4 regions of the Streptomyces sp. NPDC050636 genome follow, and region 4 is predicted to be linked to each of the others. Evidence: riboswitches for the same ligand, from Rfam matches in the RefSeq annotation. Region 4 holds a riboswitch; each other region holds the start of a gene.

Region 1 (2,193 bases), on a different contig from region 4:
CGCCGCCGGTGCGGCCTCGGTCTCGGCCTTGGCCTCAGTGGCAGCCGCGGCTTCCTTGGCCGGTACGACGCGCTCCGCGAGATGACCGAAGATCAGCCCGAAGGCGGTCCACAGCACCAGTTGAACGGCGAGCGTCGACAGCCGGAACTCCCAGAGCGATGTGCCGGGGAATCCGTGCGGCACATTGTCGTAGGCCGGCAGGAAGGCGTACGCGATCCCGATGGCGACCACGAACGCGGCGCCGCCCGCGACCGTGGCGTACCAGTTGCCCAGCTTGGGAGCGAGGCGCCGGCCGAGAATCGTCGCGCCGACGGCCAGCAGGATGCCGAGCAGCATCATCAGGAAGTACAGGGCGGTGCGCTGGCCGATGGTGTCGGGGTCGCCGACGGCCGGCGGGTTGGCCGGGTACTTCAGGAACGGTACGAGATAGACCAGCAGCGCCCCGCCGGACACCAGGACGGCCGTGGCCCGGGTGCTGAAGCGGCCGATCCGGCCCAGTGCGAAGCAGAAGACCAGGGCGGCGATACCGCCCAGCGCCACGCCGTAGACCAGGATGCCGGTCGCCAGGCCCGCTGTGGACTGCATACCGCGGCTGACGGCCTCCACCTCGTGCTCATGGCCGTGGCTGTGGCTTTCCTCGAACGCGATCGCGGCGTCCACCTGCGGTTCGCCCAGGAAGTAGGCGACGACGAGGGTGAGGACACCGGCCGCCAGACCGGCGAGCATGCCGCGCACCAGAAGATTTCTGATGGTGAGGGAGTTCATGGGTGCGGCGTCCGATCAGTGGCAGGGGAAGCCGAGCAGGTGGCGTCCGTCGTGGACCCACTCGTGAACGTCCGTACCGGAGAACACCGAGGTGGCACCCTGCTCCGCGCCGATGAAGTACAGCAGGACCAGCATCAGGACGCCGACGAACAGTGCCCAGGGGGCGAGCGCCTTGAGGGGGAGCGGGGCCGGGGTGATGGTGCCGGCGGCCGGCGGAGCGATGGTCTGAGCCATGGCAGGACCTCCTGAGAAGGGGAACTCGCGTCCCTGTAGATGGAGTGCGTAACGACATGCCGGGTCTGGCTTGCCCGGTCCCGGCCCTGCTGGGCTGAGTCAAAACCGGACATACAGTGGCGCGACCGCGCCGGGATCCCACCGGCTTCCGTCATGTCGTCGTCAATATCATCGGGAAGGTATCGCGAACCGGCCACATGGCCAAGGCCGCACAGGGGGCGGAGGGGCGCAGGACAGGGCGCATCGGCCGGTCAACTTCCCCTGGTGGGCGATCTGTTGTGGATGTCCGGAAAGAGCTGGGGAAGAGTGCATGACAACTCGGGTGACGTTGATCTCACCGGCCGCGGGTTTGGCGCAGCGCGAGGTGCGCTTCGACGACGACGGTCCGTTGAGCGAGGCCGGACTGCGCCGCGCCCGGACCGCCGCCGGAACGCTGCCGGGCGCCGACCGGATCATGGTCTCGCCGTCGATGCGGTGTCGTCGTACGGCCGAGGAACTCGGGCTGCCGGCGGAGCCCATGCCGGCGCCGGCGGGCTGTGCGATGGGCCGGTGGCGTGGCCGGAGCCTGGCGGAGGTGGCCGACGCCGAGCCGGAGGCGGTGTCCGCCTGGCTCTCGGATCCCGGCTTCGCGGGGCATGGCGGCGAATCGCTGCGGCAGCTCTGCGACCGGGTCGGGGCCTGGCTGACGGGGGTGGCCGCCGAGTCGGGGCGCGTGCTCGCCGTAGTGGAGCCGGATGTCGTGCGCGCCGCCACGGTGTGTGCCCTCCGGCTCCCGATGGAGGCGTTCTGGCGGCTGGATGTGGCCCCGCTGACCGCGACCGAGCTGAGCGGTCGCAGCGGGCGCTGGAACCTGGGGCTGGGTCGGTCGCTGGGCCATGGAGGCCGTGAAGAGGGCAGTGGATGAGGCCGTGGGCGAGGTCGGGGGTAAGGGGTTGCGGGCGCGGTGCGCGACAACACCGCTGCCGGGAAAATTGCCGCCTCCACCATCTACACATAAAGGCGACATAAGTGCAGAATAAAGGTGCGCGGCCCCATGCCACGCGAATCCGGCCAGGCTTGCGGACGAAGGAGGCGAGTCGCATGGCCGACGTCTCACACACCAGGGGAGACCTCGCAGGTCACCCCGACGCTTCAGAGATGGCAGCTCGATACGACCGCGTCCTCGGCGGGCGTGACGTAGTACTCGTGGACGGA
Region 2 (2,193 bases), on a different contig from region 4:
CCGGCCGCGCCGGCCGCGATCATCGCCTTGGTCAGCTCGAAGGCGTTGAGGGGCCCGCCGAACCCGGCCTCGGCGTCGGCCACGATCGGCGCGAGCCAGTCCGTGGTGTCACCGTTGCCCTCGGCGGTGGCGATCTGGTCGGCGCGCAGCAACGCGTTGTTGATCCGGCGGACCACCTGCGGCACGGAGTTGGCGGGGTACAGGCTCTGGTCGGGGTAGGTGTGGCCGGCCTGGTTGGCGTCCGCGGCGACCTGCCAGCCGGACAGGTAGATGGCCTGGAGACCGGCCTTGACCTGCTGCACCGCCTGACCGCCGGTCAGCGCACCGAGCGCGTGGATGTAGTCCTGCTCGTGCAGTTGCCGCCACAGCCGCTCGGCGCCGCGCCGGGCGAGCGTGTGCTCCTCACGGACGCTGCCCGACAGCCGCACCACGTCCTCGGCCGTGTAGGTGCGCTCGATACCCTTCCAGCGCGGGTCGGTAGCCCACCGCTGCGCCAGCTCTGCGGCCGTCGTCGTGCTTGCCTGTGCCATGACCGTCTCCCGGGTCTGCCTGTATCTCGTCAAAGTTGCGAATGTGGCACTGAGTGCCGTATTCGGATGCGGCCCGCCGGAGGTCCCTGCGCGATCAAGGGTGAGCAATGTTGCGCGGACTTCCGTCCGGAACGGCCGGGTTCTCCGACATCAGGGCGTGAATCGTGCCCGGTGTTCCGCTTCGGTCGCCGGTTCCGGCGGGCCGTACTCAGACTTTGGCACCGGCACTGAGTGCCATCAAGCGGGGAAGTGTGCCAAGTTTTGTGTATCTTCCCGCCCGTCTTTGCCAACCTTGCGAAGGTGCGGAGCGGCGATGTTCTGCTGCGCGGACGCGGCGGGGTGGACTTACTAGGACGTCCAACTATATGTTCGGGGGACAAGGCCCGCGGTGCAGGGAAGCCGGTGTGATTCCGGCGCGGTCCCGCCACTGTGACCGGGGAATGCGCTCCCCGAAAGAGACCGGCCACTGACGGAGAAGTCCGTCGGGAAGGCCGGGGAGCGTGTACTGATCCGGGAGTCAGGATACCGGCCGCGGGACGTTCCGTGTTGTCCACGAGGATGGAGCAGACACGCATGGCACCGGTGTGCACCCACGCCCCTGGCCGGCGAATCCGACGGGTACCGACCGCCGACGACTGACGGCCACCCAGCCCCTGCGCTTCTCGCGCCGCCCCGCACGCACGCCACCCGGTGTCCGTGCCGGGCCGGCGCGCCATCCCCGGATCTCACCTGACGAGAGCAGGCTTTCATGGTCCGTGAACTGGCACATTTCATCGGCGGCAAACACACCCCGGGAACCTCGGGGATCTACGGCGATGTGTACGACCCCAACACCGGCGAGGTGCAGGCCCGCGTCCCGCTCGCCGACCGCGGTGAGACCGAGGCGGCGATCGCCGACGCCGCCTCGGCCCAGTGCGAGTGGGGCGAGTGGAATCCGCAGCGCCGCGCCCGCGTGCTGCTGAAGTTCCTGCAACTCGTGGAAGGGGAACGGGAGTCGCTGGCCCGGCTGCTGTCGTCGGAGCACGGCAAGACCGTCGCCGACGCCCACGGAGACCTCCAACGCGGCCTGGAGGTCGTCGAGTTCGCCGCGGGCATCCCGCATCTGCTCAAGGGCGAGTTCACCGACAACGCCGGCACCGGCATCGACGTCCACTCCCTGCGCGGGCCCATCGGTGTCACCGCCGGCATCACCCCGTTCAACTTCCCCGCGATGATCCCCCTGTGGAAGGCCGCCCCCGCCCTCGCCTGCGGCAACTCCTTCATCCTCAAACCCTCCGAGCGCGACCCCTCGGTACCGCTCAGGCTCGCCGAGCTGTTCCTGGAGGCGGGGCTTCCGCCAGGCGTCCTCAACGTCGTCAACGGGGGCAAGGAAGCGGTCGACACTCTGCTGTCGGACCCGCGGGTCGGCGCGCTCGGCTTCGTCGGCTCGACGCCGATCGCCGCACACATCTACGCCACCGCCGCCGCGCACGGCAAGCGAGCCCAGTGCTTCGGCGGAGCCAAGAACCACATGATCGTGATGCCGGACGCCGACCTCGACCAGGCCGTCGACGCCCTGATCGGCGCGGGATACGGCTCGGCGGGGGAGCGTTGCATGGCGATCTCCGTGGCCGTCCCTGTCGGCGAGACCACCGCCGACGCCCTGGTGGAACGCCTGAAGGAG
Region 3 (2,193 bases), on a different contig from region 4:
CCCGCCCGATCTCGGCGCCCTCGCGCGTCACAAACGAGTTCAGCGACATGTTCTGCGCCTTGAACGGCGCCACCCGGACGCCCTGCCGGACCAGCCAGCGGCAGATGCCCGCCGTGACCACACTCTTGCCCGCGTCGGACGTCGTACCGGCGACCAACAGGCCACCGCCGACGGCCCCGCCGGACGCCTTGAACCGCCCGTTCACCGGGTCCTCCTCATCTGCCGGGAACCCGGCTCACGGTGCGCCGCGCGCAGCGCCGCGCCCACCGCCAGCCGCCCCGCGACCGTTGTCGCCAGCGCCAGCACACTCACCCGCTGCGAGAGCCGGACCGCCCGCTCGATATCGGGTACGCCGGGCGGCGGCGCCCCGCCGTTGAGCACCGGACGGTGTTCGACCCGCCCGCCGTACGCCAGCGTGCCGCCCAGCCGGATGCCCAGCGCACCCGCGAACGACGCCTCCACGGGGCCCGCGTTGGGGCTCGGATGCGCGCCGCCGTCGGCCCGCCAGGCCCGCAGCGCGCCGCGCCGGCCGGGGCCCGCGAGCACCGTCAGCGCGGCGGTCAGCCGGGAGCCGGGCCACCCGGCCACATCGTCGAGCCGCGCCGAGGCCCAGCCGAACCGGCGGTAGCGCGGCGACTTATGGCCCACCATCGCGTCCAGGGTGTTCACCGCCCGGAACGCCACCAGGCCGGGCACACCGCCCAACGCGCCCCATACCAGGGCACCCACCACCGCGTCCGAGGTGTTCTCCGCGACCGACTCCACCACCGCGCGGGCCATCTGCGGCCCGTCCAGCGCCTGCGGATCGCGCCCGCACAGATGCGGCAGCCGCTCCCGCGCCACGTCCAGGTCACCCGCCGTCAGCGCACCGCCGACGGCCCGCGCCTCCCGGCCGAGCGAGGTGCCGCCCAGCACGGCCCAGACAGTGGCCGCGGTCAGGGCGATCCGGGCGGACGTACGCAGGGGGGCGGAGGCGGGCCCGGAACCCCGTACCGCGCGTTGCAGCGCCGCGGCACCGACCGCCGCGCCGCCCGCGCACAGCACCGCATGTGCCGCTCCGTACCCGCGGTGATCGCGCCACAGCCGGCGCTCGACGGCGCCCGCGGCCCGGCCGAACGCGGCCACCGGATGCCCGCGCCGGGGATCCGCCGCGATCAGATCGCCGAGAAAACCGAGGACCGCGCCGCACGCGTACGTCGCGTGTTCGCCGCGCACCGGATCAGACCGCCGTCAGGCCTCGAAGGGCCGCTGCGACGGCACTTGGGGCAGGAGTCAGGGAAGATCTCGAACTGTGGCCGGGCATGGCGGTATGTCCTCACTCAGGGTCCGCGCCCTGGCTCGACGTGTCGGCGACCAGAGTCTCCTGGCTCCCCGGATCGGCGCTTCCCCCGGCCTTCCAGTCCGTACGCACCCTGCCCTGCGGGCAGGCGCGAAGCGGACCGTGACCTTCGCTGGAGGAACGCTCCCCGGTGACAGTGGCGGGACCGCGCCGGATTCGCACCGGACTTCCTCAACTGTCGCCGAATGGCCCGGGCAGTCCACCACGCCCCGCGAATGCCCGTCAACTCACCCCTGACCTGCGACGCAGCCCTGTGGTGGAGGGTGTGGTCAACGCCACAGGGTGGTGGTCGTGTCACGGAGGGTTGCCCAGGTCCCTGATCTCACGTCAGTATCTGTTGCACGGTGGGCAATGGGGCCGCCGGAAGGGGGCCGGGGGATGCCGGAGAGCGCTGACCGCCAGGAGATCCGTATCCGGATCACGGGCACGGACAATCCGCACCAGGACATCGAGGATCTCAAGGCGTGGCTGGAGCGCGAGCCATGGCTGCGGCACCAGGGACACGACTGGACGGTGCGGCCGGCGCCGGCGGACGCGACGCACGGCACGGACGAAACGGACCTCGGGGACATGGCCGTCGGCGTCGACGACCTGATCCTGGTCATCGTCGGCGCGGTCGCCGCGGAGCTCACCAAGAGCCTGAGCATCGCCCTGCGGGAGTGGCTGCGGCGGCGCAGAGAGGAACGCGCCGAAGGCGAGGAGCCCGCCGTCGTCGTCATCGGTGACGCGGGTCGGCCGGGCGAGGCCCCCCAAGCCCCCGACCCCGGCGGCCCGGCGGACGAGGGCGGCAGCACCCGGCAGGGCTGAACCCGATGTCGGAATACGACGCGCGGGGCAAGGTCAACCGGGCGCTG
Region 4 (2,193 bases):
AGGTAGTTCTGCCGGCGGTAGAAGAATTCGCGGATCTCTTCGTGCGGTGAGCGGGGTATGGCCTGGTCGGGAGCGCCACGGTGCTCCGCGGCCTCGGCGAGCCGCTCGGTCAGGGCCTGGTTGCGGCGGCCCAGGTCGAGGAGGACGGCGGCGACGGCGGGCAGCCGGGAGGCGAGCTCCGACAGGTCGGCGGGCGACACCCGGGTGGCGGCCATCTCGTCGGCGAGGGCTTCCCGCAGGTCCGCCAGGACGCGGCCGGTGTCGCGCGCGGAGAAGAAGCCGGGGTCGACGCCGAACGCCTCGGTCAGCCGCAGCAGTACGGGCACGGTCAGCGGCCGGGAGTCGTGCTCCATCTGGTTGAGATAGCTGGGCGAGATGGCGAGTGTCCGGGCCAACTCGGCCTGGCTCAGCCGCCGTTCTTCGCGCAGTCGGCGCAGCCGCGCTCCCGCGTATGTCTTGCTCACCAGGCCCCCTCCGGCCGTGCGCTGGATCTGTGCGCAGCATAAGTCATCTCCGGTGCACCAGGATTGGCAATGTTGGCAAAAATGGCGGAGAAGATGCGCAGAACTTGGCATCACGCCACGCTTGCCGGCACTGGGCACCCCTGCCAGAGTCGTACCTGCAGCCCGATGGACTCCGACAACCCCGGCAGATCGCTCAGCACTCCACATGCCCGAGGATGCGGCGGGCCGTCGCCCAGAAGAAGCGGCACTCAGCTGTTGCACCTTCGCATGGTTCACACGCAGCACACGCCGGTTCCACCGGCCACCTGATGCACGGCCCGGGTTGAGGGACCCGGGTTCGCCGCCGGGGCGGGGTGCGCCCCGGCGGGTGCGGGACGGGCGCGAGCAGTGGCTGAGGCTGCTCGCACCCGTCCGGCAGACGGCACTTCGGACTTCGTCTAGGCTGGCCGTGCAACTGGTTCGCCCTGCCCGCCAGGCAGGCGCGTCGCAAGAGGGAACCCGGTGGAATTCCGGGACTGCCCCGCAGCGGTGAGTGGGAACGAACGCCGTCATACGCACTGGGCCCGGTCCGGGTCTGGGAAGCGACGGCCAGTAGGTGTCCGCCTTGGCGGATGTGCCCGCGAGTCCGAAGACCTGCCCGTTGCCCGCGCGCGACCGAATCGTGCGCGGAGATCTCGGTGACCTTCGAGGGCGGGTCGGCGTACATACAGGCGGCACGCGCGGCGCCATCGCGCGGTGGTCCGCCCGGTGTGCTGACCTTCGCGGTCTTTCGCGTCCTCGACCCGTCCCGGGTTCGTATGGAGACACGCTCGCGAAGGAGAGTTCCGTGACCAGCAAGTCCGCAGCCGCGGCAGCACGCGCCACCGTGCACGGCTACCCCCGTCAGGGGCAGCACCGGGAACTGAAGAAGGCCATCGAGGGCTACTGGAAGGGCCGCGTCACCGCCGACGCCCTCCGCAGCACCGCCGCCGAACTGCGCCGCGGCAACTGGCGGCAGCTCGCCGGGGCCGGTGTCCACGAAGTGCCGACCGGCGACTTCTCGTACTACGACCACGTCCTGGACACCAGCGTGATGGTCGGCGCGATCCCGGCCCGGCACCGCGCCGCGGTGGCCGCCGACCGGCTGGACGGCTACTTCGCGATGGCCCGCGGCACGCAGGACGTGGCGCCGCTGGAGATGACCAAGTGGTTCGACACCAACTACCACTATCTCGTACCGGAGTTGGGGCCGGACACGGTCTTCACGGCGGACTCCGCCAAGCAGGTCGGCGAGCTCCGTGAAGCCCTCGCGCTCGGCCTCGCCGCCCGCCCGGTCCTGGTCGGCCCGGTCACCTACCTCCTGCTGTCCAAGCCCGCGCCCGGCGTCGCCGCCGAGTTCGACCCGCTGACGCTGCTCGACCGGCTGCTGCCGGTGTACGAAGAGGTGCTCGCCGATCTGCGGGCCGCCGGCGCGGAGTGGGTGCAGCTGGACGAGCCGGCGCTGGTGCAGGACCGCTCCCCCGCCGTGCTCAATGCCGCCGCCCGTGCCTACCGCGACCTCGGCGCGCCCGCCGACCGTCCCAAGCTGCTGGTCGCCGCCTACTTCGACCGTCTGGGCGACGCCCTGCCGGTGCTGGCCAAGGCGCCCGTCGACGGTCTCGCACTGGACTTCACCGGCGCCGCGGCCGCCAACCTCGCCGATCTCGCGGCCGTCGGCGGACTGCCCGGCAAGCGCCTGGTCGCGGGCGTC

What was found. A riboswitch is a leader RNA that binds a small molecule or an ion and turns the genes downstream of it on or off. The one in region 4 is predicted to bind cobalamin.
Region 1: it holds a riboswitch for cobalamin, as region 4 does, so the genes downstream of both, AB0I10_RS32715 (CbtB-domain containing protein) here and metE (5-methyltetrahydropteroyltriglutamate--homocysteine S-methyltransferase) in region 4, are expected to answer to the same signal.
Region 2: it holds a riboswitch for cobalamin, as region 4 does, so the genes downstream of both, AB0I10_RS26310 (CoA-acylating methylmalonate-semialdehyde dehydrogenase) here and metE (5-methyltetrahydropteroyltriglutamate--homocysteine S-methyltransferase) in region 4, are expected to answer to the same signal.
Region 3: it holds a riboswitch for cobalamin, as region 4 does, so the genes downstream of both, AB0I10_RS31380 (cobalamin biosynthesis protein) here and metE (5-methyltetrahydropteroyltriglutamate--homocysteine S-methyltransferase) in region 4, are expected to answer to the same signal.

What each region holds. Positions count from the first base shown of each region.
Region 1 is NZ_JBFAIP010000080.1:15,497-17,689, reverse strand. It holds gene AB0I10_RS32720 (CbtA family protein) at 1-765, opposite strand, end outside; gene AB0I10_RS32715 (CbtB-domain containing protein) at 781-999, opposite strand; cobalamin riboswitch at 1,043-1,208, opposite strand; gene AB0I10_RS32710 (histidine phosphatase family protein) at 1,310-1,903, shown strand; gene AB0I10_RS32705 (SPW repeat protein) at 2,080-2,193, shown strand, end outside.
Region 2 is NZ_JBFAIP010000044.1:25,544-27,736, reverse strand. It holds gene aceA (isocitrate lyase) at 1-530, opposite strand, end outside; cobalamin riboswitch at 893-1,079, shown strand; gene AB0I10_RS26310 (CoA-acylating methylmalonate-semialdehyde dehydrogenase) at 1,279-2,193, shown strand, end outside.
Region 3 is NZ_JBFAIP010000072.1:14,840-17,032, forward strand. It holds gene AB0I10_RS31375 (cobyric acid synthase) at 1-205, opposite strand, end outside; gene AB0I10_RS31380 (cobalamin biosynthesis protein) at 202-1,215, opposite strand; cobalamin riboswitch at 1,357-1,513, opposite strand; gene AB0I10_RS31385 (hypothetical protein) at 1,718-2,146, shown strand; gene AB0I10_RS31390 (caspase family protein) at 2,152-2,193, shown strand, end outside.
Region 4 is NZ_JBFAIP010000020.1:37,305-39,497, reverse strand. It holds gene AB0I10_RS17845 (short-chain fatty acyl-CoA regulator family protein) at 1-464, opposite strand, end outside; cobalamin riboswitch at 903-1,120, shown strand; gene metE (5-methyltetrahydropteroyltriglutamate--homocysteine S-methyltransferase) at 1,291-2,193, shown strand, end outside.